2 regions of the Desulfosporosinus meridiei DSM 13257 genome follow, and region 2 is predicted to be linked to the other one. Evidence: riboswitches for the same ligand, from Rfam matches in the RefSeq annotation. Region 2 holds a riboswitch; the other holds the start of a gene.
What was found. A riboswitch is a leader RNA that binds a small molecule or an ion and turns the genes downstream of it on or off. The one in region 2 is predicted to bind FMN.
Positions count from the first base shown of each region.

Region 1: another riboswitch for FMN. It lies ahead of ribD (bifunctional diaminohydroxyphosphoribosylaminopyrimidine deaminase/5-amino-6-(5-phosphoribosylamino)uracil reductase RibD); the one in region 2 lies ahead of DESMER_RS08840 (DMT family transporter).

Region 1 is NC_018515.1:2,670,267-2,685,981, forward strand. Features, by position in the region: gene DESMER_RS12235 (ATP-binding protein) at 1-397, opposite strand, end outside; gene DESMER_RS12240 (DegV family protein) at 863-1,723, opposite strand; tRNA gene DESMER_RS12245 (tRNA-Pro) at 2,058-2,134, shown strand; gene DESMER_RS12250 (GNAT family N-acetyltransferase) at 2,589-3,128, shown strand; FMN riboswitch at 3,197-3,310, shown strand; gene ribD (bifunctional diaminohydroxyphosphoribosylaminopyrimidine deaminase/5-amino-6-(5-phosphoribosylamino)uracil reductase RibD) at 3,446-4,564, shown strand; gene DESMER_RS12260 (riboflavin synthase) at 4,585-5,238, shown strand; gene DESMER_RS12265 (bifunctional 3,4-dihydroxy-2-butanone-4-phosphate synthase/GTP cyclohydrolase II) at 5,274-6,476, shown strand; gene ribH (6,7-dimethyl-8-ribityllumazine synthase) at 6,544-7,005, shown strand; gene DESMER_RS12275 (sigma-70 family RNA polymerase sigma factor) at 7,149-7,769, shown strand; gene DESMER_RS12280 (spore coat protein) at 7,829-8,026, opposite strand; gene DESMER_RS12285 (hypothetical protein) at 8,044-8,253, opposite strand; gene DESMER_RS12290 (UbiD family decarboxylase) at 8,512-10,281, opposite strand; gene lpdD (prenylated flavin chaperone LpdD) at 10,286-10,705, opposite strand; gene clpB (ATP-dependent chaperone ClpB) at 10,949-13,543, opposite strand; gene DESMER_RS12305 (DnaJ C-terminal domain-containing protein) at 13,601-14,590, opposite strand; gene DESMER_RS12310 (diacylglycerol/lipid kinase family protein) at 14,953-15,715, opposite strand, start outside.
Region 2 is NC_018515.1:1,924,055-1,939,769, forward strand. Features, by position in the region: gene DESMER_RS08825 (LysR family transcriptional regulator) at 128-1,015, shown strand; gene DESMER_RS08830 (CidA/LrgA family protein) at 1,220-1,594, shown strand; gene DESMER_RS08835 (LrgB family protein) at 1,595-2,287, shown strand; gene DESMER_RS08840 (DMT family transporter) at 2,432-3,409, opposite strand; FMN riboswitch at 3,556-3,706, opposite strand; gene DESMER_RS08845 (SDR family NAD(P)-dependent oxidoreductase) at 4,710-5,330, opposite strand; gene DESMER_RS08855 (MarR family winged helix-turn-helix transcriptional regulator) at 5,750-6,202, shown strand; gene DESMER_RS08860 (MATE family efflux transporter) at 6,211-7,545, shown strand; gene DESMER_RS08865 (Vat family streptogramin A O-acetyltransferase) at 7,685-8,317, shown strand; gene DESMER_RS08870 (flavodoxin) at 8,427-8,900, opposite strand; gene DESMER_RS08875 (cytochrome c biogenesis protein) at 9,114-10,229, opposite strand; gene DESMER_RS08885 (hypothetical protein) at 10,566-10,754, shown strand; gene DESMER_RS08890 (hypothetical protein) at 10,776-10,961, opposite strand; gene DESMER_RS23865 (YgaP-like transmembrane domain) at 11,048-11,218, opposite strand; partial or broken gene DESMER_RS24390 (DUF2922 domain-containing protein) at 11,545-11,646, opposite strand; gene DESMER_RS08900 (YfiT family bacillithiol transferase) at 12,454-12,984, shown strand; gene DESMER_RS08905 (secondary thiamine-phosphate synthase enzyme YjbQ) at 13,267-13,665, shown strand; gene DESMER_RS08910 (HesB/IscA family protein) at 13,705-14,043, shown strand; gene DESMER_RS08915 (DHA2 family efflux MFS transporter permease subunit) at 14,585-15,715, opposite strand, start outside.

The DNA of each region.
Region 1 (15,715 bases), 750 kb from region 2:
CTTTTTCACCAAGGATCAGTGAATTAACCAAAGCCCGCAAAAAGCTGTTTTCTTTGCAATAACAAGAAGTTCCTCCGCCCTTTACATTGCCCATACGAAAGAATCTAAGATCACCTAAAGCAACACTGTAATCATCTAAAACATCATCTACATTAGGATTGAGGGGATAATAGGTTCCACTCCCCCCCATACGCTCTTCAATTAGTTCTTTCATATCGACAATAGGTTTTAAATTAGCCAAAGTATCATCAGGTATTCCTAAGATAGTTCCTAAACTAGCATCCGGGTCAGCATCAACCGCCAAAACAGAAATATCTTTACGGGATAGCCATTGGGCAAAATTAGCAGCAAAGGTAGTCTTACCAACGCCACCTTTGCCAGAAATTGCTATTTTCAACAAGCCTCCACTCCTTTACAGCGAAAACACAATCATTATCATAATCTTGCGATTTTATTAATTATGTATTCTTTTTTTCTTGGCTAAATCCTGCAAACTTTCTGAATATATTTTTTATTTTATATAATTTTTCGATATTACAATATTAATCAAACTAATATCAAGATAATTAAGCAGAATTTAATATAATATTCAGTATATTTTGATATCTATTTTTTAAACTGATATTTATAGTTACGTCATGTGGTTTAACACTAACTAATACCGACACACCAGTTCAGTTGTTTTTTGGGGTTAAGAACAAATGACAATAATTTTACCTTCGTTATTCATAGAATTCAGATCTTATTCCTTACGAGGTAAAATTATTGAGATTTGAGAATCTCTATCGAATGAGCCTATCATTCATGGTTTAATCTCAGAAGTCACCTCCTTTTTAAAAACCGTGATAAGTGAATAATATCCTTATTCTAAATAAGGCCACGGATGGAATGTTAATCCAAACGCGCCTGCTCCAACATGTGTAGCGATGACAGGACCTGCCTCAAACAAACGCACTTCATGCTCTGGGTAACGTTCCTTAAGTTCGTTAAGCAATATTACCCCTTCATCGGGTATATTGACATGCATTACACAAATTCTATAGCGTTTTCCTGAAGATAAAGCTCGTATTAATTCATCTAGTACACATTGCCATGCCCTGGAGCGCGAACGCACTTTGTCAAAAACATCAATATGAGCGCTATCATTAAAGTAGAGAATCGGCTTTATCTGAAGTAAAGTCCCAACTAATGCAGCTGCTCCACCAATTCGACCACCTTTTCTAAGGTTATCCAAAGTATTGACTATAAAATACAACTCTGTTTCATGTACAAGGCTTTTTAAACGCTCCATAATTTCAATAGCGCTAAGACCTTGTTCTGCCCATTCAGCAGCAGCCCAGGCTAAAACACCCAGTCCTAAAGCCGATGATCTAGAATCAAAGATATGAATATCTGACTTAGAAGCTAAATCTTTTGCCATTTGAGCTGAATGGATAGTGCCACTGATGGCTGAAGAAATATGAATACTTATGATATCTTCGACACCTTCTGCAAACATTGCTTCATAAGCTTCTAAAAACTTGCCAACAGAAGGTTGAGATGTTGTTGATAGACCAGATATCCGACTTAACTTTTCGAAATAAACACGATTGCTTAATTCTGTTTCAGGATATGTTTCATTCCCAATATTTACATTAAGTGGTACAACGCAAATTTGAAATTGATCTAAGATATCCTTAGATAAATATCCCGTAGAGTCCATGACAATCCCTATTTTCCTCAAATCTTTTCTCTCCTTATGTATAAACCATTGGAAACATCTGTATTTATTGCTTGTCTAAAGTATATCTTAAAATAATAGGTGTAGCAATCTCAACTCAGAATTAATACCCTAACATATTCCATTTTAAAGCTTATATTTAACAGTTTTGGAAATAGTGGTAATGCTATGCTATAGAGGTATTCTATTATATCAGGCTGAATTAATCAATGAATTACAATTCATTTTATTGAATATTGCTTGAAGTTTCAGTTATTTCAGTAACTTGAACAGTTTTATAAAATAATGTTGACAGATAGAATTTCATTTGTTAATATGATAATCGTTCTTAAAAAGTCGGGGCGTAGCGCAGTTTGGTAGCGCGCTTGGTTCGGGACCAAGAGGCCGCAGGTTCGAATCCTGTCGCCCCGACCATTCTTATTTTTTTAAATTCAGTAAATAACACTCTCAATTGAAATATTTATTTTTAATATTCGTGGAGGATTTGATAAAAACAAAGTTTTTGTCAAATCCTCTATTTGTCTGTTAAACCATAATACAAAATTTTAATAACTCACTAATTTATATGTTCATCTTTAAGTACTTTTGATCTTTAAAATAGTTAAACTTTAAAATTTAAATCCCTACTAAATATCTACTTAAGATCTCTTTCTTCTAGAACTACTCAAAGTACAAAATTTATTACTATTCATTGTTAATTTACAAAATAGTTATTATATTTTAAATATTACATACATCGAATTTTACTTGTATTAGCTAATATAGTAGAATATTTTCCTATCACTGTTATAGAGGATATAAAGGGTATATACTATAGAAGAATACTGTAGCCTATCTATGTATATTTTTATATAAGGAGTCGTTAATCATGCTACATGGTTTAAAAACTTCAGTGCGACCAGTTGAGGAAGATGACATTGATGAAATATACCAATGGTATAATGATCAAGAAGTTAATCTGTGGTCTACAGGTGCATGGCCTTTAAATACTCTCTTAAGTAAAGAGCAGATATCGATTAAATTCCTTGACGGTTCCTCTGATGGTTACAGGTATTCTATACTTGATGAAAATAAATATCTTATTGGAACAATTGGTTTTAAGGAGCTTAATATACCCAGTAGATCAGCGACCCTCTTCGTTGTGATCGGTAACAAATCCTTTTGGGGAAAAGGTTATGGTACTGATGCCTTGATCATATTTGCACGATATCTTTTCACGCAATGGAACTTTCACAGAATCTCATTGGATACTTGGGATGGAAATCTCAGAGCTATTAAGGCCTATGAAAAAGTCGGATTCAAAATTGAAGGTCGTCTACGCGAAGCACGCTATGTATTAGGAAGCTATCAAGATGCCATTCTAATGGGCTTGTTAAAAAGTGAGTTTTTAGCTATGCATGGTAACTAAAGAAAATTGTTATGAGGGTTGCTAAAATGGGAGGCGTGGAGTAAACTATAATAAATTCAATAATCGTAATACTCCTCTGGGGTTGGGTGAGATTCCCTACCGGCGGTAAAGCCCGCGAGCCTTATGGCAGATCTGGTGTAATTCCAGGGCCGACAGTAAAGTCTGGATGAGAAGAGGAACAGTCTAATTGCGTACATACGCTTTATTTGAGCTGTATCTTATTCAACACCTAGAGGAAGAGGTGTTTTTTTGTTTTTCCACCCTTAATTTTTAAGGTTTTGGAGACACTAAACGAAATATTAAGAAAGGAAATACTCATGCAAAAAGTAAGTTCTTCAACTTCCAGTGACGAACAGTTTATGAGAAGAGCTCTTGAACTAGCTGCCAAAGCTGTGGGCAGAACTAGCCCTAACCCCTTAGTCGGCTGCGTTTTAGTTAAAGATAACCAAATTATCGGAGAAGGTTTTCATCTTAAGGCAGGAACTCCTCATGCTGAAGTCCACGCTTTATCAACTGCAGGGGATCAAGCAAATGGTTCAACGGCTTATGTAACCTTGGAGCCATGCTCCCACTTTGGCCGAACGCCGCCCTGTGCTGACGCCTTAATTCGTGCCAAAATCAAACGAGTTGTTGTTGCTATGATGGATCCAAATCCACTGGTCGCTGGTCAAGGCCTTGACCGACTCCGCGAAGCAGGTATTCAAGTTGATTTAGGATTGATGAATCTAGAAGCACAACGTCTCAACGAAGTATTTATAAAGGCTATCTCGACAGGTCTTCCTTTTGTTATTTATAAATCGGCAATGACTTTAGACGGAAAAATAGCCACAGAAACCGGAGACTCTCGTTGGATAAGTAACGAAATCTCGAGAAAGTTTGCTCATCAACTTCGTAGTTACTGTGATGTTATTTTAGTAGGAAGTGAAACTGTCCATAAAGATAACCCCGCGCTTACATGTCGTAGTATAAACGGAAAGGATCCTATCAGATTAATAATCGACGGCAGTTTACGTATTAATGAAAATGCAAAAGTTCTTACTTCTTCTACAGCCAGTCACTGTATAATAGCCACGACATTGTCGGCATCGAAAGAAAAAATCAAACGTCTTGACTCTCTGCCTCGCGTAGATGTGTGGCAATATGATACCGAACGTTATGTCCCTTTAAATAAGCTTATGCGAGATCTGGTGCGAAACAGCTGGACAAGTGTTCTTCTTGAGGGTGGCGGCGGCTTAGCAGGTGCAATGCTGCAAGAAAATTTAGTCGACAAGGTAGAATTGTTTATCGCACCTAAACTGGTTGGTGGCAATGGGCCTTCTCCCCTCTCAGGTCTTCATATTGAGCGCATGGCTGAGGCCATAAATCTTAATGACCTTAGCGTGGATATGTCCACTGGCGACTTGCATGTTACTGGGTATATCCAGCCAAAAGTTTGATGGTTAGGGAGGATATTGATGTGTTTACCGGTATTGTAGAAGAACTAGGCATCGTCCGTGGCCTTCGACTTTTGCCAGATTCTGGTCAACTAATGCTTGAAGGTACTAAAGTACTGAATGGGACTCAGATTGGTGATAGCATTGCTGTTAATGGTGTCTGCTTAACTGTTATTCATCTAAATGGCCATGAATTTACCGTAGATGTAATGGCTGAAACCCTGGCAAAAACCAATTTAGCTGATTTAAAAAGTGGTAGTCGTGTTAATTTAGAAAGAGCTTTACAGCTTCAAACAAGGTTAGGTGGACATCTAGTTAGTGGGCATGTAGATGGAGTCGGCAGCATTCGTCGAATTGTCCCATGGGGAATCGCACAAGTCTATGAAATCAATGCTCCGCCTGCACTTCTCTCATTTATGCTCCCAAAGGGTTCAATTGCTATTGATGGGATTTCTCTAACAATAATCGATGTAGAAGCAGACTATTTCACAGTTTCACTTATTCCACATACTTCTAAAGAAACAACTCTAGGGATAAAAGGAATTGGCGCCGGTGTTAACCTTGAGACAGACTTGATTGGAAAATACGTTGCTCGTTTTATGGGCCTAAACACTAACCAAAGCACAAAGAAGCCAGACCTTTCGCTGGGTTTTTTAGCAGAGCATGGATTTATTTAAGAATATATTTTATTTAAAAGTAAGGAGTGAGTGCTATGTCATTCAATACAATTGAAGAGGCTTTAGAGGATATACGTCTAGGAAAAATGGTAGTTATGGTTGATGATGAGGATCGTGAAAATGAAGGGGATCTAGTCATGGCCGCTGAAATGGCTACTCCTGAAGCAATTAACTTTATGGCTACCTATGGACGAGGGTTAATATGTGTTCCCTTGACAAAAAATCGAATACACTCCCTCCAGCTAGAGCAGATGGTTAATAATAATACAGATCCTCATGGTACAGCTTTTACGGTAAGTGTTGATGCAATAACTAGCTCAACTGGGATCTCTGCTTTCGAAAGAGCCGAGACCGTAAAAGTTCTAGTGAATCCTCACAGCAAACCCAGCGACCTACAGCGTCCAGGTCACATTTTCCCACTTCAAGCTCGTGAAGGAGGAGTACTAGCTCGTGCTGGTCACACAGAAGGCTCAGTGGATTTGGCTCGTCTCGCCGGTCTTCAGCCTGCTGGTCTAATCTGTGAGATTATGAATGAAGACGGTTCAATGGCCAGAGTACCTGACCTTCAATTATTTGTTAAAAAACACAATCTTAAATTGATTACTCTAAAAGATCTTATCAGCTATCGACGCCAGTCCGAAAAACTAATTGAAAAAGTTGAGAGTATTCAGCTTCCTACTGGATTCGGTGAATTCCGTGCAGTGGGATACCTTAGTATCTTAGATAACGAAGAACATATCGCCTTAGTTAAGGGGACTGTCGATGATGGGCAGCCAGTTCTTGTCCGAGTACATTCTGAATGCTTGACTGGGGATGTTTTCCATTCTAAGCGGTGTGATTGCGGTGATCAATTGGCCGCAGCTATGGAAGAAATCGAACAAGAAGGTCGCGGTGTTCTGCTCTATATGCGCCAAGAGGGCCGCGGGATAGGTTTGTTAAATAAACTAAGAGCTTACAAGCTTCAGGAAGAAGGAAAAGACACCGTCGAAGCAAATCTGGCCTTAGGTTTTCCGGAAGATTTGCGTGACTATGGTGTCGGTGCTCAAATTTTAGCGGATCTTGGAATTTCCAAAGTTCGCTTAATGACTAATAATCCACGAAAAATTGTTGGTTTAGAAGGTTATGGTTTAAATGTTGTAGAACGGGTTCCTTTAGAAATTTCAAGTAAGCCGGAAAACACCAAATACCTTTGTACTAAAAAACAAAAAATGGGACATTTTTTATCAGAAGTACGTTAGTATTTAAATTATTTAATAGTAAAGTCTAGTCTATGCTCTTGATAGTACAGAAAGGATGATATTTATTATGAAAACTTATGAAGGAAACCTTATCGCCCAAGGATTAAAAATCGCAATTATTGCTGCACGTTTTAACGAGTTTATTACAGGCAAATTAGTTAGTGGAGCCATTGACGGCTTACACCGCCACGGTGCTCTGGAAAGTGACATTGAAATAGCTTGGGTTCCCGGAGCATTTGAAATTCCTTTAGTTGCTCAGAAAATGGCACTCACTAAAAAGTATGATGCAGTCATCTGCTTAGGTGCAGTGATTCGTGGAGCTACTCCACATTTTGATCTTGTTAGTAATGAAGTTAGTAAAGGAATTGCTCAAGTCGGCTTACAAACCGGGGTACCGATAATTTTTGGAGTTATAGCAACAGATAGTATTGAACAAGCTATTGAACGGGCAGGAACAAAAGCAGGCAACAAAGGCTTTGATGCAGCTATGACTGCTATTGAAACATCAAATTTATTAAAATCATTTTAAGAAATCTTATAGCATAGATTGTTTCAAATATTCTATTGGCAGATCATGGAGTATTGTCCACTAAATTATCCTTGTCAAATCGCATTAACTTTATTAAACTCTGATAGGTGAGTGCAATTTATTGACAAGGAGTTGAGAGCGCCATGACTTCGAACATTTGCAACCAGAATCAGGAGACTGCCATGCTTGAAGCAGCGCGCTCCGGCAATAAAGATGCTTTAAATGAGCTTATACTTTATTATGAACCAGAAATTCGTATGATTGCAGCAAAATATTATTTACCTCGGGCAGATTATGAGGATTTACTACAAGAGGGCAGAATTGCTATTTATCGAGCGATAATGTCTTATGACCAAGATACTACTATTCCCTTTCTTCATTTTTTAAGAATGGTCATAAAACGTAAACTAATTGATAGCCTACGTAAGTATACACGCCAAAAACACACTAATCTTAATGAAGCTTTTTCTCTAAATAATGCAATTTCCGAGTCTGATGAAACAAGTTTTTTAGAGTTATTGCCCAATGCTGAAGACCCTGCTTCAATGGTTATCGCCAATGATGAAGTGAATTCAATGATTAATGATCTAAATAAAAACATGTCCAATTTAGAACGTTTAGTGTTTGAACACTATTTTATACAGGGATTCAAACAGCGTGAAGTATCAAAGAATTTAGGACTTCATCCAAAATCGTTAGATAATGCTATTCAACGTATTCGTCATAAAACAGCTCTCTATCGTTCACGCAAAGTTGCTGGCTAATAAAAAGCAAAATAAAGAACCGGGAATTTTTTGATTCCCGGTTCTTTATTTTACGCTTACTAAGCAATTCCACCACTTTGGCTAATTAATTTGCTGACCTTACTATGGGCATTAGTTGCTTCATTAGCTAAACGTAAGTATATGTCTCTTAAATTTGCATGATGAGCACGTGTAGCCAATGTCATGTAACCCATAGCAGCAGCCGCAGCGTCTTTTTCATAATCATATAACATATCTAAATCTGAAAATTGACTCATATAAATCCCCTCCTTTTCTATTGAAGTTCTACCATTCCTTTTTTAAAATACCCAACTACATCTTCTAAGCCTTTAGCCTGTTCTTTAAAAAAACCCTTAACTGCAGCGTCTTTTGCCATTTCATTATACATCTGGCACTTTTTCATGGCGGTTTCATTTTCAATTAAACTTCTGGTTAACATGCCTCGGTCAAGGACTTTCTTTACTTCCATATCACTTAGTTGCATCTAAATCCCTCCTTTTAAAAAACTAGTTTACATAACAGTCTCAGGATGTGTAAATATGCAATAAATTATTCGCAGTTCAAACAAATTAACTCAAACTTTTAAAAAATCCTACTTACTAGACAGGTACTCAGGCTGATGAATATTTAGCCATATAAATGATCTATTTAAATAAACGAATCCTTCAGAGATTAAAAGCAGAACTCCTTGTTTAATAACGGGAGTTCTGCCTTTTAGCTTCAAGAAGGTTTTTGGACTTAACTAACCAATTTTAATTCCATACTCTTTCCAGCGCCGATCTACAAGTTTGACAGTCGCTTCATCCGGGACAACTTCACCGGGATAGCCAGGTTTCATACGAGCATCAATGAGAATAGGACCACGGTATACTAGACGATGGTTAAGTATTTCTGTATGGGCATAAATGTCATGGGCAGGATCAAAGCGAGTAAAGACCTGCCATAGAAAACCCGAACTCTCTGATGCAAGCTCTAAATCATCAACTAAAATTGCCAGAGGCCAATTATTAAGAACCTCCTTTTGAAGATGCCCCAGTACCTCCTGAGCAAGTTCAGGAGTATTACTAAATGAAGGTGCTTCAATTAATAAGCAACCTGCACAAAAGGGTTTAATTCTAAGTACTCCCGGTAATATGACATTATCAATTTGACGAGGAAGCTCTCGTTTTGGCGATCCTAGACCAAGCATGATTGCCTTGCTTCCATGATTAAGATGTCGTCCCGTATAATCCAATGTATCCATAGAAGTATCGTTCAAGATTAGAAGGTCAGACTCTGGTTCAAAACGCTCCAACACTTTTTCAAGGAGAGTTCTAAAATCTTGTAACTCAAGCTGAACATCCGTAATGATCAAAAACTTAGTTAAAGTGAGCTGCCCTTCCCCTAAGATCCTGAAGGCATGGGCTAGCGCTTCTCGATGATAGCTCTCTCGTACAATAGCAGCGGCCAAAGCGTGAAAACCTGTTTCCGCATAGGTCCAAAGAGCTTTAACTCCAGGCATAACCACGGGAAACATCGGCGATAATAAAGACTGCAAATACTCTCCAATGAAATAGTCTTCCTGACGCGGTTTTCCTACTACCGTTGCCGGATAAATTGCATCGCGTCTATGATATACAGCATGAATATTAAAAACCGGAAAATCGTGGGTTAGTGAATAATAACCATAATGATCACCAAATGGACCTTCTGGCTTACGAACATGAGCTGGAACCGTACCACAAATTGCAAACTCTGCCTCAGCAATGAGGGCATGAGAATGTGAAGGAACCTTAACTTTTGACAGCTTATCTCCCATCAAAAAAGACGTGAAAATTAGCTCAGGCAGCATTTCGGGGAGAGGGGCTATTGCGGAAAGAACTAGTGCAGGTGGACCGCCTAAGAAAAGTGTCGTGGGCAGATCCTGTCCCAATCGTTCAGCTTCATGATAGTGGAAACCTCCACCCTTATGTATTTGCCAATGGATACCTGTTTGCTTAGAATTGAATATTTGTATACGATACATCCCTAAATTGTGTTCTTTCGTGACTGGATGTTCTGTATAAACTAAGGGTAAGGTAATAAATGGTCCACCATCTTCTGGCCAACTGGTTAAAACAGGTAAAGTGTTTAAGTCTATTGACCTAGCTCTTATTTCTAGAACGGGAGCATTCTTGGAATTGATAGTCCGCATACCACTCTTCGCTAAAGATAGTATCCAATCCTTTTCTTGCCAGAGTATAGAGGGTTTCGGTGGAAGCAATCGATTTAGGGCTGCAACAGCTCGTTTTACAGTTTCTTCTGGTCTGGGTCCAACAGCTAGATCTACGCGACCACGAGTTCCAAATAAGTTTGTTACCACTGGGAAAGAACTACCCTTTACTCGTTTAAACAGCAAAGCTGGCCCTTCTTCATCAATAACGCGACGGTGGATCTCTGCTAATTCAAGGTATGGATCTACCTCTGCCTCAATTTCTATAATTTGCTTTTCTCGTCGCAGAGTTTCAATAAAATCCCGCAAATTTTCGTGCACAATGTCACCTCTTAATGATTGTTTTGTCTAACTTGAGAGCAGCAAGGGCTACTTCAGTTAAAATATCACAATGTCTTATTATCTTACTCAGTTCATCAGAACTTAGATCATTCGAGTGAATTCCAGCTGTTATTACGACTACGCTTTGGAGTTCTTTAGCCAATACCGAAGCAACTTTCTTGGCAACTTCTACATCTTTGTGGCCTGGCACTGGCGTGATATAAATATCAGCACTCCATCCTTCTCCTCGAAGACTCGGTCTAGGCAGAGCCATTACAACTCCTCCAATATGAGGTCTCTCCCCGCCGATCAGCAGCCCATTAATACCATCACCTGTATTATGTAAAGTCAAGGTAGTTCGACAACGCCCTTCTCCTTCTTGACCTTGCCAACTAGGGATATGGATGGAACTTAAATCAAGCACATGACTTCTCCTCGCTTTATATTGCTTGCTATTTTTACCTGCTTTTCGCATTACTATTTACATTATACAGTTTGTCTTCATTAGAGCCAAGTTTTATCAAAGGTATTTAGCATAACCACAATATAAATTTACTTAACAATCCATGCAAATCTTTCCCCTAAGCCCTTTAAAAAAACCACAAAAAAAATTAGGGAGTGCAGCATTACTAACTCCCTAATCTAAGACGATTAATATCTGGACATCCTAATCTTTACTGGAAAATGAGTAGTTTCCAAAATCATCTATATCTACCAGAATCCTTTGTCCTTCCTTGAATTCCCCCTGCAATAGTTTAAGGGCCAAAGGGTTTTGCAACCGCTGTAGGATTACTCGCTTAAGTGGCCTTGCTCCGTACACCGGATCATATCCCTCGTTAGTGAGTTGCTCTTTCGCCTTTAAGGACAGCTCCAATGTCAATTTCCTTTCGCTCAAACGTTTATGCAACTGATTGAGTTGGATATTGACAATTTGACCAATATGCTCGCGTCCGAGTGGATGGAAGACTATTATCTCATCGAGTCGGTTAAGAAATTCTGGCCGGAAGTAGTGTCTAAGTTCTCCGTTAATAGTGTTTCTAACTTCCTCTTTACTAGCATTACGTTGAGTCAGCTCTTGAATTGACGGACTGGCAATATTACTGGTTAAGATTACTACAGTATTTTTAAAATTGACGATTCTTCCCTGTCCATCCGTCAATCTTCCATCATCTAAAAGCTGAAGTAAAACATTTGAAACATCCGTATGAGCCTTCTCCACTTCATCAAACAGTATAACACTATAAGGTTTACGTCGTACCGCTTCCGTAAGTTGTCCGCCCTCTTCATAACCTACATAACCCGGAGGAGCTCCAATTAATCGTGAAACAGTATGCTTTTCCATATATTCGGACATATCAATTCTTACCATTGCTTGTTCGTCATCAAATAAAAATTCTGCTAAGGCCCTCGATAATTCTGTCTTACCAACACCTGTTGGACCTAAGAAAAGGAACGATCCTAACGGCCTATTGGGATCTTGCAGCCCGGCACGTGCTCGACGAACAGCATCAGCTACTGCGCGGACAGCTTCTTCTTGACCAATAACTCTTTGATGAATCCGATCTTCCATTTGGACAAGCTTTTGCAACTCACTTTCCAAAAGTTTAGTAACCGGAACATGAGTCCAGGTTGCAACGACCTCAGCTATATCTTGTTCTACGACTTCCTGCTTTAGTAAAGTGTCTTTCTTAACTTGAAGCTTCTCTTCAGTAGCTTTAAGTTCCTTCTCTAAGCTAGGAATTATACCGTATTGAAGTTCTGCAGCTTTATTATAGTCTAACTGCTGTTGGGCTTGCTCCATTAAGGTTCGGGATCGATCCACTTCTTCTTTAAGTTGTTGAATTCTAATTAGAGTCTCACGTTCCCCTTGCAACTGAGCTTCCATTCCATAGCGTTCTTCCTTTAGATTACCTAGCTCTTCCTCAATCTTAGCCAAGCGTTCTTTACTTGCTTCATCTTTTTCCTTCTTCAATGCTTCCCGTTCAATTTCCAACTGCATCATTCGCCGCTTTATTTGATCTAATTCATAGGGATCACTGGTAATTTCCATACGCATCCGTGCACCAGCTTCATCAATTAAATCAATAGCTTTATCAGGAAGAAAACGATCACTAATATAGCGATCTGATAATACTGCAGCAGCTATAATTGCGCCATCGGTGATTCGTACCCCGTGGTGAGTTTCATAGCGTTCTTTAAGACCCCTCAGAATCGATATAGTATCTTCAACCGTAGGCGCATCAACCATAATCGGTTGGAATCGTCTCTCAAGAGCAGCATCCTTCTCAATGTACTTTCGATATTCAGCGAGTGTTGTAGCCCCCAGCATGCTGAGTTCTCCCCGGGCAAGCATTGGCTTAAGCATGTTACTGGCATCCATCGCACCCTCAGCTGCCCCTGCACCAACTACAGTATGCAACTCATCTATAAATAATATTACATCATCACGATCCTGGATTTCTTTGAGTACAGCTTTTAACCGTTCTTCAAATTCTCCTCGATATTTTGCCCCGGCAATTAAAGTTCCCATATCAAGTGAAATCACCTGTTTATCTTTGATTGCTTCAGGCACATCTCCCCTAACAATTCTTTGGGCTAACCCTTCAACAATTGCAGTTTTCCCTACCCCCGGCTCACCGATCAGAACCGGATTATTCTTAGTCCGCCTAGAAAGAGTTTGAATAACTCGGCGGATTTCTTCGTCACGGCCAATAACCGGATCAAGTCGACCTCGCCTTGCTTGTCGTACTAAATTTAGTCCATATTGCTCGAGGGCTGCATAAGTTCCTTCTGGGTTTGGACTTGTAACCCGCTGAGTACCTCTGATTTCACGCAAGGCCTGAAGTAATTTTTCTCTAGTCAATCCGGCTTGCTTGAGTACCTTTTCCGCCGCTCCTCCAGATTTTTCCCAAATTCCAAGCAAAAGATGTTCTGTGCTTACATATTCATCCCCAAAAGGAGCCATCTCATCATGAGCTGCCACCAATACATTTCTTAGACGAGGAGAGATACTCATTTGCACATTGCTTCCACTAATTCGTGGAAAACGGTTAAGCTCTTGACGAATCGTCGAGATTAGACTGCCGACTGCTATACCTAATTTCGTTAAAACCTGAGGAATAACTCCATCACCTTGCTCTAATAGGGTGAGCAAAAGGTGTTCAGGCTCTACTAAACTGTTTCCATTTCGTTCGGCCATTGTTTGCGCTTCTGAAATTGCTTCCTGAGATTTCTGGGTAAAACGGTTTGTGTCAAATGACATAATGTTCTCACTCCTTTTTAAGCTGGTTAATAGTTATTCTGGCTGGGGATTTTTAAATTACTTTATACCTCGATTTGCCGCCAATTCACGAAGGGCTGAAAGCTCTGGATCACTCATATTATCAGGTAATTTAATTGTAACTTCGACAAAGAGATCTCCGTGCTGAGTGGACTTTTCTAAATTAGGCATTCCTTTACCTTTTAAGCGAAATTTCTTTCCACTTTGAGAAAGGGGAGGAACTTTTAGCAAGACTTCCCCATCGAATGTTCGGATACTTACTTCACCGCCGGTAATAGCTCTATAGAAATCAACTGGAATTTCAGTCCTTAAGTTATCCCCTTCTCGAACAAAACTCGAATGAGGGCTAACGATTATGATTAGATATAGATTACCTGCCGGTCCGCCAGATATGCCAGCTCCACCTTGACCTGATAGTCTTACTTTCGAACCTGTTCGCACACCCTTTGGAATCTTGGCCTCGATTTGTTTATCTCCAGTTTTAACGACTCTTGTAGTTCCGGCATAAGATTCTTCGAGGGTTACTTGAACCTCCACTTCTAGATCCTGACCTGGTCGAGGACGCCCAACAGTTCCACCTCCGCCAAACCCCCGTCCTGCTCCTCCAATTCCCCCGAAAAGCGTAGAAAAGAAATCTGAATAACCTTCCCCGCCAAAACTGAATCCTCCGGTTCTACCTGTACCACCAAATAGATCTGCAATATCTTCCGGAGACATAGTGTAGGTATATCCTCCACTCCCACCACTAGGGTTGGACTGCCAACGATCCCAATTATAGTCCCCTCTTCCTCCCCGAGCTTTCCATTGTTGGTAGTCTTGACGGAGTTCATCGTACTTACGTCGTTTTTCAGGATCACTGATTGCTTGATAGGCTTCTGTTGCCTCTTTAAATTTCTCTTCGGCACCCTTATCGCCTGGATTAACATCAGGGTGATATTTTTTAGCTAATTTCTGATAGGCTTTTTTTATTGTCTTTTCGTCGGCATCAGGCGAAACTCCTAAGCTGACATAGTAATCTTTAAAATCCATAAAATCACCTCATAAACTCATCTAAGTATTGTTTATATAATAACTATTCCCAACAATTTTCTATCCTAAAATTTTTTAACAAGATTTATACTATTAAGATTCTCAGTAATTTTTACTTGTTATCCAAATTATAGTTCATTTAAGCCCAAAGGTCAATATTGGTCAGAGATTTTCTTGACCAATATTGACCTTTGGGTTACATTACGATAGGTTATCATTGATTTTGGGATATCCTATTTCAAGTTGAGTATCTCTAATCTTAATCTCCCATCCTCCAGTTCACCTCTATAACATCAAAGCAAAAAACGGCCTCTTCCACTTCGCCAGTGGAAACAGACCGTTCTTAACATGAAACATTGTTATTAATATCCCCATAAACATAGTATACTTGGCATCAGTCTAAACTGGATCGGACCATGTCCGGGCTGCTCTCCATCCAGATCAAGCAAAATCCTTTGATCAGATGATACTACCACGGATTGACCTCTATATACCCCAACTCCAGGGATTTTTAGATGGGTTCCTCGATATATCTTAGGAATATTTCTTAATATTGTCCAAGTTGAGAAATCACCTAAAACCACAACATCGAATAGAGCATCATCTAACTCAGCATGTGGCGCGATCATCATCCCACCGCCGATATAACGACCGTTTGCAACCATAATACTATTAAGACGACCACTGCATATGACTTTCCCATCAATTTCGCAGCTCATCATCTTATTGCGATACTTAAAAATGCTTATAACTGAACCGATTAGAAAGGAGAGCTTCCCTCCAAGGAGTTTACTTTGTTGGTTAACTCGTGCGACGGTTTCCCCACCTAAACCAACATCAGCAACATTGAGAAAATATCTTTGAAGCTGCTTTCCGTAGTTATCGTAAAAGAGTACTTCCCCAACATCTACTTGACGCTTATTGCCTCGTTTTAAGATTTGAATAAAACCCTCAATCCCTTTAGGAATTTGTAATGTGCGAATAAAGTCACAGCCGGTGCCATGTGAAAAAACAGCCAGTTCAGCCTGTGGATTAATAAGCAGATTATCTGAGAAGAAACCGTTGACCACCTCATTCATGGTTCCGTCTCCTCCCACAGAGATAATATGTGTATACCCGTCATTC
Region 2 (15,715 bases):
ATAGGAATCTTCGGACCGCTAGGATTCTGTTTGAACAAGATAACAGGCGCTGTGGAGCTTGCATCATTTCTGCGTGTTCATTATAATCTGGGGTAAAGATATTGGGTAGGGTTTGGGAGGTGTGACCATGGAGATCAAACATTTGGAGTATTTTGTGGAAGTGGCTCATCAGAAGAGTTTTAGTAAGGCTGCGGAAAAATGTCACGTGACCCAATCCACCATCAGCAAGCTGATCAAAGATCTGGAAAGGGAACTGGGTACTCCACTCTTTAACCGGACCTCCAAATACGTGCAATTGACGGATACGGGGGCAGTCTTTCTAGACCAGGCTCAGGAGATCGTAACCAAGTTTGCCAATCTCACCGGCGAATTTCAAAACCGCCTTAAACTGGAACGGGGCAAAATCTCTATCGGCCTGCTGCCCATTACCGGTACCACCCTGTTTGCTGAATTGCTAGGGGAATTTAAGAAGAAATACCCGCAAATCGGAATCAGTCTTTCCGAGCATGGGTCGAAAAAAGTCATCCTGGATATTCTGGACGGAACTCTGGATGTGGGGGCGGTCTGCAGCGTGCCGGACAGCCGGTATTTTGATTCCTTTGCTTTTGCCGAAGATCCGCTGTATGTTATCGTGTCAGCTCAAAATCCGCTCAGCAAAGCGGCATCCCTGGATCTCAGTTCCCTAGCCGGTGAGCCTTTTGTCTTATACAGCAGTGAATTTAGCCTGCATGATGAGATTATCAGCAAGTGTAAAAATGAGGGCTTTGAGCCCAACATTATCTTTGAGACTTCCCAGTTTGAACTGATGACCCAGATGGTGGCGGCTGATTTGGGCATCGCCTTCCTGCCGGGGGCCGCCTGCCGAGAACTGGATCCCCGCCGCTTTGTGGTGATCCCGGTGACCAATCCGCAGATAATTCACCAGATGTTCATCATCTGGAAACGAGGGCGGTCCATGTCCCATGCGGCTAATTTATGGCTGCAGTTCGCCACCGGATTCTTTGCCAAAAGTTGAGATGATCAGATTTTTAAATGTTTGTGAAGAAGGAGCGTTACGCCGGGCGTAACGCTCCTTTTGTTTGGGTTTCGGTGTTCTGATTGTTCAAGTTCAGAAGGAAATTCTCATAAATCTATTGCATCGATAGATATGATGGTAACTATCTATTTTACAAATATGAACTGGGACTATACAATTATTTATAGAAAGAGGTGAGAGTTCATGAGGCAGGGGTTACGTTTTATCGTGCAGATTGCCTTGCTTTGGGCAATCTATCAATTAGGAAACTGGCTGGCGGAGTTAAGCCATCTCCCGGTACCGGGCAATGTTTTGGGCATGCTGATCCTTTTTTTGCTGCTGCTGACGGGAGTGGTTCAGATCCACTGGATTGAGGAAGGAGCGGATTTTCTGCTGAAACATTTGGCTTTTTTCTTTATTCCCATTGCCGTTGGGCTGATGCAGTGGATCGGTCTGTTCCGGTTAAGCGGAGCCCAGCTTTTATTGTCGATCGTTATGGGCACGGCAGTATGCGTGGTGGTTATGAATTCAGTGACCAGTTTGCTGGTCCGGCTGAGTGCGCCCAAAGGAGGAGTTTAAATGAATCTGCTGCTAGTATTGCTGACAATGGCTGTTACTATAGTCGCTTATGTCTTCAGCCGTTTTATTAATCAGCGTTACCCCAACCCGTTTCTCAATGTTGTTTTTCTGAGCACTGCCCTGATCATTGCAGTCTTTTGGTTTTCCGGGGTTACGGTGAGCCAGTACCAGGAGGCCAGGAATATTTTGACCTATCTGTTGGGACCGGCCACCGTGGCTTTGGCCATTCCCCTTTACCGGAACCAGGAGATCCTAGGCAGGAATATACTGCCGGTGCTGTGCGGAATTGTGGTGGGAACCACGGCCAATATCGTCACCACCGTTTTGGTGGCGGAATTTCTAGGGCTGGATAAGCTCATTGTCACATCCTTAGTTCCCAAATCCGTGACCGTGCCCATTGCCGTCAGCGTCTCCGAGATTTTAAACGGTGATCCCACGCTGACTTCGGTTTTCGTGATTACTACAGGCATGATTGGGACCTTTCTGACGCCTTTTCTGCTTAATTTGCTAAAAGTACGCAACCCGCTGGTGCGCGGGTTGGCATACGGAACCACAGCTCACGGTCAGGGGACGGCCACAGCTCTGGCTGAGGGAAGGGTGCAGGGGTCTATGTCCGGGGTGGCTATGGGTATTGCCGCCATTTATATGTCGATAGCCGCACCATTTTTGGTGCATCATGTGTTGAGTTTGTAAAACAAAATGCGTTTGTTACAGACCTTTCAGGACTATCAAGGAGCTGAGCGGGCGGCTAAAATATATTATTAAAAAAGTTGAGGTAAGTATTAAACCTACCTCAACTTGTGTCAGCTATAAAGTTACACAGATAAGCGGAATCGATTATTTGCTGGCCAAATCGGCATGATGAAGAGATGATGATTCAAAGGACTGCACTGATTTATCAGGTTTGGTGTTCATTCTGGATAACTGCAGTACAGCCAGCCAGACAATGGTAAAGCCAATCCATTGCCCAAGGTCAATGGTCTGGTGTAAGATCAGCCAGTTAAGAAGCAAGCCTGTTGCCGGGAAGGCAAGTTCAGCAATGGTGGCATGAGAAGCTTTCACTCCATCTAACCCATGGTAGTAAAGCAAGAGACTTATAAGGCTTGGCACGAGGGTTTGAAATAGGAGGTTAGACCAAACGGGTGCCAAACTAAGGGCTTTCCCCATGCTTTGCCAGTCTGGGTGTTGTGCCAAGACCATAACAGTCAACAGAGGCAGGGCTACGGCGAAGCGAAGAGCAGTTAGAGTAGTAAAGGATACTTTGCCGGCCAAGTGTTTGCCCATAACGGTGGATCCTCCCCAAAGTGCAGCAGCTCCGATGGCAAACAGCGATCCAATGAGCTGTGAAGTATTCTCGGCAGCTGAAGGAATGTGCAGTCCGAAGGTAAGCAAGTAGGCTCCGATGAGTGCAGCAATGAATAAATTCCAGTAGTTTTTCTGCAAACGCTCTTTTAAAATTAGTGTGGCGAGGAGTACAGCAAAAAGGGGCTGGATTTTTTGTAAGATGAGCACAACGTTAGGATTGCCGTAAGTAAATCCGGCTGTAAATAGGACTGAGGCTAAGGCTGATCCTCCCCAGCCTATGAAGAGAACTGCCAACCAGTCATTAAGTTTAAGTTGCTTGAGTTCATGGCGTTTCCGGAGAAGCACCGGGAAAGCGAAGAAAAATAGTAAGACGTGTTCCAGCCAGACAATCTGAGAGGATGTCAGATTGTGCAGCAGTGAAACGATAAAGACACCATCAAGTCCCCACATAGCAGCTCCAAGGGCGATCCACCAGATACCCAATGAAGATGACTGTTTGTTTTGAGTCAAGTTCGAACCCTCCATATCCTAATACTGTATTTGAATTGAACCTTCTCATGTCAAAAGAAAGAATTATTAACATGAAAAAACCTCGTAAATATTTATTTCACGAGGCACCTAAGAGGAACTAGGGAAGCAGATTGCTTAAACCTAGTTTTTACCTTCTCTCGTCCGGACTGTACCGTCGGCCTTGGAATCTCACCAAGTCAGTCGATGCAACATTAATAGCTGCACCGAGTCGCGGGCTGAATTGCACGGGCAATCATCACCGCCGGTAAGGAATTTCACCTTGCCCCGAAGGTTCATATTCAGTTAAGAAAAGTATAACAGAATTTTGTGCTTCTGGGTACTTTAATTTTTTATCATACAGTGTTTACGGTTAATTTCATTGGTAACTCTTAAACAAAACTACCTTGATTTAAACCACTTCGAAGAAGTCGAAGATTCGCGTCAAGTAAACCGTGAAGGGCAGAATACTTAACCAACATGAAGCCTGTTCCCATCGAAATCATCTGTTATCACTGCCAGCAGTTCTACAGCGTGTTCCACGCTGCAGTAACAGACAAATTCTGAGTGAACTGGAATGTCGTCGCTTAAGAAATGCCGAAGCAAGTGGAGGGCTGAAGAGTGAATAATAGACAAGTTGGTGGATGAACTGGCAAAAGGTAAAGCCCATACAGCAAGGGAATACGTCAAATACCTCGACCTGGAGATCTTGCAGGTTAGGTATTTTTTTATTTAACATATTATGTCCGTATAAGACAATTTTCACAATCTCTTGCAATTTATAAAAAATACAATATAATAATAAATATAAAAAATTCTTGTATTATGAACTTATTAATATTGTTTACATTATTTTCGAGGTGTTTATCGGGGGTAGAAATTTAATTTAGGGGAGGAGTTAATATGGAAGGGCTGGATTTCTTGGTAACATCTATTTGTTTCTCTGTTTTGGGTTACGTATTATGTTATCTTACTCTTTCAAGTAACAATGAACTTAAAAGGGCTAACGATACTCAAGACGAATCATTGGCAAGATGAGAACGCAAGCTTTAATAATTTCTAACCTGTTGTTCGTGTAAAGAAATATAATCCCAATACAATGAGAAGGCCGCCGCTAAGTAATGTAATATAGTGGCTCTGGCCAATGGCCTTACTTAAAAGTAAGGCTGCTATGCCCAACATAGCAAGGGTTGCGGCAAGCCGCCGATATACCCTAACATGAGGAGATTGAAAATTCAGCGGTTTTGAGGTCTGACTAATCTAGATTAGTCCCCTCAAAACCGCCGAATTTTTTCTCGCATTCTTAAAGCAAATGTCCGCCAGACACTTCAATGTCCTGGGCTGTAACCCAGCCGAAATCATTGGACAATAGGTTCACAATGACCTTGGCAAGATCCTCGGGTTGGCCGATTCTGCCAAACACAGATTGCTCAGCCAGCGGCTGGATGAATTCAGGATGTTTACCGAATACTCCATCGCCAAAATTGCTGTGGGTAGGACCGGGAGAAACCGCGTTGACCCGAATTTTGCGAGGGGCAAGTTCCTTGGCGATGTAGCGAGTCCAAGATGAGAATGCTGCTTTTATCGAGCCGTAGGCGGAGTACCCTGGAAATGATTGGTTTTTAGATGTGCTCGTGGTATTAACGATGGCTCCACTATCATCCATGAATTGGACGAGGAGTTGTGTTAAAAAAACGGGTCCCTTGAAGTTCGTATTTAGAATCTTGTCGAAGTACTCTTCGCTCATCTCAGTGAACATCATTGGCCCACCAACACCGCCATTATTGACTAAGTAGTCAAAAGTTGTTCTGTTCCAAATTTCTTTAAGGTTCTTTTTCACTTCTAGAACGAAATCTTCGAATGTTGATATTTGAGTCAGATCCAACTTCAGTGCTGCAGCCCGAACTCCTTTATTCGTCTCAATTTCCTACTATCATAATTGAAGTGAATGAAGGCTTGGAATCTAAAGTGATCAAAAGGATAAAGCTTGTAGAGCAGTATTGTACTGTATTTAATATCATGAAATTAAGCGCTGACATTGAGGTGTCATGTTATATAAATGGGGTAAAACAACTACTTGATTAGATAATTAATTAACTGAATGCTGTATGTTCGGGCGGAAAGACAAAAGGGCTGGCGCAGTAAGACAGCCCGAAAATAATAAAAGACGGCGACTGGCAGTGCCAGAAGCCGTCTTTTGTCGTAAAATATAAGTTGATGAAAGCTAAATAAATTTCTAGCCTGTTCGTCCAAAATTTCCCCCCCTGAAACCTATTGACAATAATCCTAATTCGTATTATCGTATAGTACGAGTTAGGATTATTGCGCAGGGGGGGAATTATTATGGGTAATAGCAGTGATATAAGGCGTATTGGAAAAGCGACTGCCGCGCTTGATGGAATTTACTGGAACATTGCAAAAATGTCTGGCGTAAAAGAAAACCTGTTCTGGCTGCTTTATGCGTTAGATGACGGTGAGTTTCATACACAAAAGCAGATATGTGACGATTGGCTGTTTCCAAAGACAACTATTAATACGCTTATTAAGGAATGTGAAGTAGACGGATATGTTATCTTGCAAGCGATACCGGGGCGCAAACGCGAATTGCAAATATGCCTAACTGATAAAGGGCAAGCATACGCAAAACAGGTAATGAAATCTGTCTATGAAATAGAAAACAAAGCGTTGTCGGCGGCTTTGGAAAAATGCTCGCCTTCCTTTATAGCAGACCTTGAATTGTTTGTAGGCGAACTGCAAACAGTCTTTGAAAATTATAAACATACGGAAAGAGGATAAATACCTTTATGCGTATTCAACTATCAGACCACTTTACTTATAACAAACTTCTGCGGTTTGTTTTGCCGTCTATCACCATGATGATTTTCACATCTATATACAGTGTGGTAGATGGATTTTTCGTATCAAACTTTGTAGGAAAAACACCTTTTGCCGCAATCAATCTGATTATGCCGGTTCTTTTTATTCTCAGCTCGATAGGCTTGATGATTGGTGCGGGCGGTACGGCTATTGTCGGTAAAACCCTTGGGGAGAACGACAGAGAACAGGCAAACAAATATTTTTCCATGCTTGTCTGTGTTATTGCCGTCGCTGGCGTTGTATTTGGCACGGTTGGCTTTTTTGCAATACGTCCCCTTGCTATGGCTCTGGGAGCAGAGGGGGCCATGCTGGAGGACTGTGTTCTCTATGGGCGGGTGATTGTCCTTGTAATGCCATTTCAAATGATGCAAATGTCTTTTCAAAGTTTTTTTATTACAGCAGAAAAGCCAAAGTTGGGGCTTGCCACAACTGTCATAGCTGGTGTGTCAAATATCATGCTGGACGTGCTGTTCATTGTAGTGTTTCAGTGGGGTTTATTTGGGGCGGCTTTTGCAACTGCGCTCAGTCAGACGTTAGGAGCAGTAATTGCTCTTGTCTATTTTTTAAGAAAAAACGACAGCCTTTTGAGGTTGACTACAAAGACAAAGTTTTATGGGAAAGTCCTTTTGAGATCTTGTACGAATGGCTCTTCCGAGATGGTGAGCAATGTTGCGGCTTCGCTGGTTTCAATGCTCTATAACTACCAGCTTATGCGCTTTGCCGGAGAAAACGGCGTTGCGGCATACGGTGTTATTATGTATGTGAGCTTTATTTTCTCTGCTATTTTTTACGGCTATTCTATGGGAAGCGCACCGATTATCAGTTATCAATTTGGTGCGGGAAATCATAACGAGCTGAAAAATATGTTCAGAAAAAGTATGGTTTTGATGGCTGTGACGGGTAGTGCAATGCTCCTGCTCGTTATCGTTGCGGCTGATCCGCTGGCGAAAGTATTTGTTGGCTATGACCAGGATCTATACGATATGACTGTCCATGCTTTTCGTATATTTGCTATTGCATTCCTGCTCACTGGGTTTAGCACGTTTGCCTCGGCGTTTTTTACGGCGCTCAATGATGGAAAAATTTCGGCTGCCATTGCGTTTTTGCGAACTCTACTTTTTGAAACTTCCGCAATACTGATTATCCCTGCGCTGTTAGGGTTGGATGGTGTGTGGTGGGCAATTGTAGTAGCGGAGTTTGCGGCATTTATCGTTACGATCGCTTTCCTCATTATGAAACGCAAAAAATACCGCTACGCTTAATAATCTAATAATAATCAGAAACGGACAATGACCATTAATATTATTACAGTAGCCGCGAGTATGGAAGCGGTGGCAGAGAGCTTGCCAAACGTGGTTTTTCAAAGTTACGCCTAAGATTTGAAAAAGGAGGGAGTATTTTATGGCAGGACCGGACAAGAAAAAACTTTATCCCAATGAAAAGATAAAGACGGTTTGCTATATAAGTAATTTGCCTAAAAGACCCAATGTCGAGATTGGAGACTATACTTATTATAGCGATAATCATAAATCTCCGGAGAACTTTTATGATAATATCGAACACCACTACGAATTCTTGGGAGATAAACTGATCATAGGCAAGTTCTGTGCCATTGCCGAGGGTGTTAAGTTTATCATGAATGGAGCAAACCACAGAATGTCTGGCATTACAACCTATCCCTTTAATATCTTTGGAAGTGGCTGGGAAAAGGTCACTCCTGCCAGAGAGGATCTGCCTTTCAAGGGGGACACAGTGATCGGTAATGATGTTTGGATAGGCCAAAATGTTACGATCATGCCGGGTGTTAAAGTTGGTGATGGTGCAATTATTGCCGCCAACTCAACTGTGACAAAAAATATTGAGCCCTATACAATATATGGCGGTAACCCAGCCAAATTTATAAAGAAACGATTCAGTGATGAAAAAGTTGAATTCTTACTAAAGCTTCAATGGTGGAACTGGGACGAGGAAAAAATTTTTGCCAATCTTGAAATGCTAACCTCAGAAGCCGGTTTGGATCAATTAATAGAATAAAGTAAAGAAGAGACTGCCGGCAGCGAAGACGCTGCCGGCAGTCGGTGGAATCTGGGGATACTGCTGAGCAAGGTATGCCGGGTAGCGCTCAACCGGCGGGATATTTCGATTATGTTGTTACCCCAATGCTGTTAATCCAATCTTGAACCTGCTTATCATCAAAATCGCTTGTTGCTGCAAATCCCGGTAACAGTTTTGAATTGGGGCATTCTTTAGATATATTGATTTCTATTTGCCCAAATCCGCCACCACCATGAGTGCAAAACGGAATGATTGTTTTTCCTTTCAAATCTGCACTGCGCAGAAAGCTCAATATCGGAGGTGCAAAGGATTTGAACCAATTAGGTGTTCCTATAAAAATATATTCATAATTTTTTACCGGTTCATTTCCAGACAGCAACTTTGGACAGTACCCTCTTTCAATTTCATTTCTTACTTCTTTTGTTGCGCCATTGTAGGTAAATGAATAAGGTTTTTCCGGGATTAACTCTCTAATATCTCCATCTGTAATGATTGCTATATCTTCTGCCAAACTTTTTGTTGTATTTGAATAAGAGTAATATATAACCACTGGTTTATACATAATAAATCCTCCGAAATTCTAATAATAACACAATTCATATTTTGGACTATGAAAAAGCAAGCCCTAATTGAGGAAGCAACTCATATAGGCATTGGCTCTTGTTATTGCAGGTAGAAGAGGTTGCATATAGGCCAACCATGTGAAAGCGCATTCAAAGGGCTGACGATACTCAGACGAATCATTGGTAAGATGAAAAGGCTGCCTAAATAATTTCTAGCCTGTTCGTGTAAAGAAATATAATCCCAATACGATGAGAAGGCCGCCGCTAAGTAATGTAATATAGTGGCCCCATCTTTGTAAGCGCGGTAAACTCTTTAGCACAGCTGTAAAGGTTCCGGCGATAATCAGGGGTAACCCATGTCCAAGTCCATAAATAAAGAGCAGCAATCCTCCATACCAAAGAACACCTTGACCGGCTACATAAGTCATTAAAACTGCTAATACAGGAGTGGCACAAGGTGAAGCAACTAACCCAAACAATAAGCCCACTCCAAAAGATCCTAGAACTCCACCCTTTTTCTCGGGCATAGCCTGTAAACCCGGCAAATTGAAATTGACAACGCCAATTAGCTGTAACCCCATGATAATAGAGAAAAGAGCAATGATATAAAGCCAGGCGGAGCCTATCTGGCCAAAGGCTTTACCTAAAAGTGAGGCTGCTATGCCCAGTAGGGCAAAGGTTGCGGCAAGGCCTAGGACAAAGGACATTGAGGTTATAAAACCTTTGGTCTTGGAGGGCTTTTCCAAGCCGCCGATATACCCTAACATGACAGGTAACATGGATAAGATGCAGGGGCTTAGGCTGGTCATTAATCCCCCTAAGAAAACGAAAAGTAAAATGGTTACACCGCCATTAGACAAAACCCGGGGCAGAGTATCGTTAAAGAACGATTCGTACCAAGCAGAGTTTGGATTGCCGGAATTGAGGGCATTATCCAAGGCGCTTTTACTTTGAGGGCCAGAAGCGCTGTAAGTGATTTGGCCTTGTTGATCCAGCACAAAAAAAGCGGGGATATAGTAGATGTCAAATTGTCGGGCAAGAGCCTGTCCTTGAGGATCATCAATATCAACGACAATAAAGTTGACCTTATCTCGGTATTCTTTCTCTAGAGCCAGCACCACGGGCTCCATGCTCCTACAGCTGGGTCACCATTTGGCATAGAATTCTAAAAAAGTCAGTTTCCCAGATTTTTGAGCTTCTTGGAAAGCAACCATTGGTTGATTGGTTGGATTGAATTCCGAAGGGCTTGAGTATCTGGGAATTATTAATGCCATTATGGACAAAATGGCAACTGTTAGTATGATTAAGATCTTGGTTTTTGTTTTCATAATCCACACCTTTAGCATTTTATCAAGGCCGCAGCCCTTTAAATTAAGATCAACTCCTATTATGACAGAAGCACCTATTGGGGTCAAAGCAAGGAAAGGCTGAATCCAATCCAAGCTCAAAAACAATTGGAACCATGGTAGTTGACCCATAACCACATTGAATTGACGGGGATAGGAAACGAATTCCCAAGCCGAAGACCTGGGAATTCGTTTCTTTATGTTATCTAAATCATCTCTATTTACTTTTAACGGTATTCCGTTAATCATTTGCAGGGCACACTGGTATCCTGTACATACTTAAATAAATTAATGGGCGGAGCAAAAGGAGATTTCTGCATGGGGAAAATATCTCTGGATGAAAGGCTGAAAAGAGAAAAGGAAAAGCTGCACAGGCTAGTTGAGGAAGCCATAAATAATGGAATTCCGATTATACAGGATGAAGCAGTTATGAGACAGAACCGCAAAGTTGATGTCTTGGTGGTCAGACTGCAAAAAGAACTGGGGCAACACATGAGAAAGGAATAAGACAACGTTGTTCTGGATTTTTCAGCCGATATCAAGAAGTCGTTTAAGCAGCGACGAAAATTCAGCAGTATCGACGTTAATCTCAAGAATTGTTTCGTCCTTGGGATCATCGGGATACATCACAAAGGTGAGTTTACCGGGTTCCGATTCAAAGATTTCCAGCACATTTTTATCATCAAGGATTTCAATCTTAAGCTTACCGGACATATAAACAACCCCTTTGTGATGATAAACGAAGATTAACGCAACTCAATATTTTCGCGGGTTGACCAACCCATGATGTCATAAACAATTCAGTAACCAATAGTAGCTTCTAGTAGGTTGAAGAGACCCAAGATACTAGCTGCGGTTGCTATCCATCCATTGATAAATCCCATAGCGGCTAAACCGAATAAAACCAAGCTAATAAGAACACGTATTCCTCTGTCTAAAGCGCTTAGATTTCTCTGAAAGTTAAGTTCCACAATACGTCCCTCACATTTAATTAAAGATAATGTTAATCTTTCCCCTAAAGACTGAAGGGTATTCCTTGAGACAGATAGGCTAAATGGCAGAAGATGCAAAACTAATTTTTCCCTTGGTGTGACGATTTCTTACCCGTGGGAACCCTGAACTTGACGCTGTGGTCATTCAGGTCCGAGGGGTTGAGTGTAAAAACCACTACATTAGGCACTAACGGTGGTTCCACAGATAGGTAGTGCAGCAGGTCGATTTAGAAAAAAATCGTTATAGTGAAGAGAACTGCCGGCACCTATGATGCTGCCGGCAGTTTCCTTTTCCGATTGAACAGTTAAGCCTGGGGAGGGTCATAAAGATCATTCGTTGTCGTATCAATGACCATTATATCCCGTATTCCCATCAGGGCATTGCTGGGTGTTAAAAATATATCGCTGGTACGCTCTAGCAGCCTGCCTTCAAGACCTATGATGAAGGGTCAGGGTGTCAAATTAGTAGACGATCTAATGTCAATGCTCGTAGATATAGCTAAGGATCATCAAGCTAGCCTGATATGAATCCTTGCCTTTAGGAGTCAAGACTGGCGAAACTTAATTTGAATGCTACACGCGGGGACGCTTTTTGCGGTAGTTCTTCGATACAAGGTTGCAATTCCTCGCGCCTCTGCCAGTTATTACCACATATGAATAATGATGCAAAATATCAACGGAACGATATTCTTTCCTCGGGTAAACGGAAACGATATGCTTTTGGTTAAGTCATATATTTTGTTTGAAATAATTTTTTTTTGCCTTTAAATAAGGAAAACTCCTTTATTAAAAGCAATTTATTTTTGAATGAACCATCGATATGTCGGTGGTCTTTATCATGGATACATAAGTGAAACTACCTGCAAATTCAACGTTCTTTTGCATATTGTTTTATTTAAAGAAGGAATATTTAGGCAAGTTGTTTAATTCTAGGTGAGAGTAGCCGCGCATCCATGGTAGAATTGTTGTAAAAAATGTCATGTAGTTATTTTATCTATTATTGGAATTTGGCAAGACGTGGGTTTTAGCTCGAACTGCCCTTTGTTGTGTTGCATAGAGAGAAAGGGAATATCTCCGTAATTTATCTTCGGGTATACTCATGAAATGCTAGGTATACCCGAAACAAATATTCGCAAATTCCGCAATTATGTGTAATGCCCATTTCGGGGTGGTTTACCGGATGTGAATAATAGCATGAGGAGGAGGTCAAGTAAATGGATGAGCTAAAATATCCTATTGGTCAATTTGATTTTTCTGAAGAGGTCAGTGATGAGCAAATTCCAGCCTTAGTTACACAAATAGAGGTACTGCCAGATTTACTTTCAAAATCCATTAAAGGTTTATCTGAAGAACAATTGAACTGTTCATATAGACCAGAGGGATGGACAATTAGACAAGTGGTTCATCATATTACTGATAGCCATATCAACGGGTACGTTAGGTTCAGATTGGCGCTTACGGAAGATTGTCCTATAATCAAACCATTCGACGAGGTTCAATGGGCTGAACTTGAGGATGCTGTGAATATGCCGGTCGATGTTTCTCTGAGGCTTGTCGAATCGTTACACAAAAGATGGGTTCGATTAATAAGATCATTGACCGGTAGCAAACTTGACTCTGAATTTCATCACCCTGATATCGGAAACGTAAGTATAAAAAAGGCTATAAGTCTTTACGCGTGGCACGGTAATCATCATCTAGGACACATAAATACCTTCAAAAAGAAGATCGGGCTAGAAATATAGTTGGCATAAGGAAAAAACCAGCTTCATTATCCTCTTTTTAAAAAAAACCCCAAATTGATTCGAAGTGAAGAAAAAACTAAGAAAAAAGCTCATAAAAAGTTTACTTTTTCAGTGGTTTCGAACCGTCCCCCTGTGTCTTCCCTTTGTGTTTTTTATTTTTCTGTTTTATAAAGGAATTTAAATAATTATGAAGAATCAGTTATATTGTATGGTTATATATGGAATAAGCTATAATTCCATATATCGTGCGAGAAGTGGGTGCGATGATTGGAGAGCAATTTTATGATTCATGAGATACATCTGAAGACCAAAAGACGCGACGAAATGCTCGACATTACAGCTCGAGTCCAAAATCTTCTGGCGCAGGAAAATATCCTAGAAGGTCAAGTCGTAATATTTTCTTCCCACACTACGGCGGGAATCACAATCAATGAGAATGCGGACCCCGATGTTCAGAAAGATATTCTGCGGAGGCTTGATGAGATTTACCCGTGGGAGATGAATAGAGATCGGCACCTTGAAGGAAATTCCGCAGCTCACTTGAAAACAAGCACCGTAGGGACGTCCCAAACTGTCATTGTTCATAATGGAAAACTGCTCTTAGGCCGGTGGCAGGGCATTTACTTTTGTGAATTTGACGGTCCACGTGAGCGTACTTGTTATGTAAAGATACTTAAGTAAAATCTCAACTTCATTATTTCAGAAGAGGAGTGACAGGTAATGGTTACAATAACAGAAATTGCAGCCCAAAAAGTCAAGGAAATGCAAAAAGTAAAGAAGAAAGGAACCGCATTTCTTAGAATCCATCTATTAAATGAAGGGTGCAGCGGACCTAATTTTGGTATGACTTTAGAGGAGTTAATAACTGAGGATGATATGATATATGAAGAATATGGAATATCAATAATCGCGGATATAGGACTAGCAACGGCTTTAGAGGGAGCTATTGTAGATTATTCAGAGTCTAACGATGGCGGAGGTTTTGAAATACGCAAGGAGATTATAGGCCATGCTAGCGGCTGTGGCGGGAGTTGTGGAAATTGCGGAGAAAGTTGTTAATAGGGTAGAAGAAGCAACCATATTCCCTGGGGTACGCTTATTTTTATCGGTAGACTATTTAATTTGATTAGGAAAAGTTCGTTTTATAAATCAAATCCTTATTTCGACCTAATGGATCGAAATAAGGATTTTTGATATTTCAACGAGTGATAAATATGATACACATTCCTGACTTGTAAAATTCCTAAGACCAAATGAAATAGATTCTGAGACAAAGGGTAAAAAAAGGTGTTAGAGGATCGCGGTATCAATGTCCTGATCTACTAATCAAGCAGGAAGACAGTATATTACCAGTATATGACACGGCGCTTTTACATGCTGATGCTGCGGCATATTATGCATTAATCGATTGAATAATTGGGTCGAGGGTGACTGAACAATGGGAGGGTCATAAAGATCACTGCTTGTACCAAGAATCTTACGCGCGTAAGATTCTTGGTATAAGCCCCGGAGCATTCTCTCTTTTTTATAATGTCGAACATGCGGCTTGAAAAACCCGCAAAAGTTAAGTAGAATTACGAACCCGCTTCAAGTCATTCGCTTAAACAGCCGCTTCCTTAGCGGGAACCATTTTCTCCTTCGTCTTAGCTGTCCTTCGCTTAATAAATAAAAAGACACAGGGAATACAGACAAACAAAGGTATAGCGGAGATCAGAAATGTATCCGCAATGGCAGAGTTTAAGGCTTCTTTTTGCATAATACCGACTAAAACAGCACTGGCACCACCCGTCGCCGTGGCAGCATCCGTACCCATTTGGGCTAGGGCTGATGAAATCTGACTAAGAGCTTGTGTCGCAAGATAGGAATCGGAGGGAATACCGTCTGCGATGTTCCTGACATGAAAAATCTGACGATTGGTCATGATCGTGGTAAATATGGCAATGGACATAGTCCCCGCAACCTGACGCAAGACATTGGATAAGGAGGATCCCCGTCCGATAAGTTCTTTAGGAATCGAATTCATTCCGGCGGTGGTAATTGGCATCATACATAGCCCAATTCCCATTCCCCGCAGGGCCAGAATCACAGTCAGCCAGGGAATGGGTGTATTAATAGCCAGGTGCTGCAGCTCATAGGTGGTCGTACTCATTAAAAGCAAACCGGCTATAGCCACAGGGACTACCCCCAGCTTATCAAATAGCCTGCCGCTGAGGGGCATCATTAAGGCCATTAAGACACCTTGAGGTATCATAATAATCCCTGTGTCAATGGGAGTTAACCCCTGCACATTTTGTAAATAGAGGGGAACAAGAAAAGACCCTCCCATTAACCCTGCCATGACCAAACCGCCGCAGATCACACTTAAGGTGAAAATCGGATTTTTAAATAATTGTAAATCGAGGAGGGGGTCTTCCGCTCCGGCTTCCACCCAGATCAGCAGCAGCAGGCTAAAGAAGGAAACAAACAATAGGCCTACGATATAAAAGGAAGTCCAGCCTTCTTTATTTCCCTGACCTAAAGCCAGAAGCAGGGTGGAAAAGAAAATAACGGATAATACCGCTCCCCCCAGATCAAAGCTGGCTTGCTTCAGGGGTGATTCTTTCAGCAGGAATATCCCTGCCGTAACGGCAAAAATCCCAAAGGGAACACTGATGAAAAACAGCCAGCGCCAGCTAAAGAAATCAATTAAATAGCCACTGATGGTAGGTCCGACTGCCGGGGCTGCCATAGC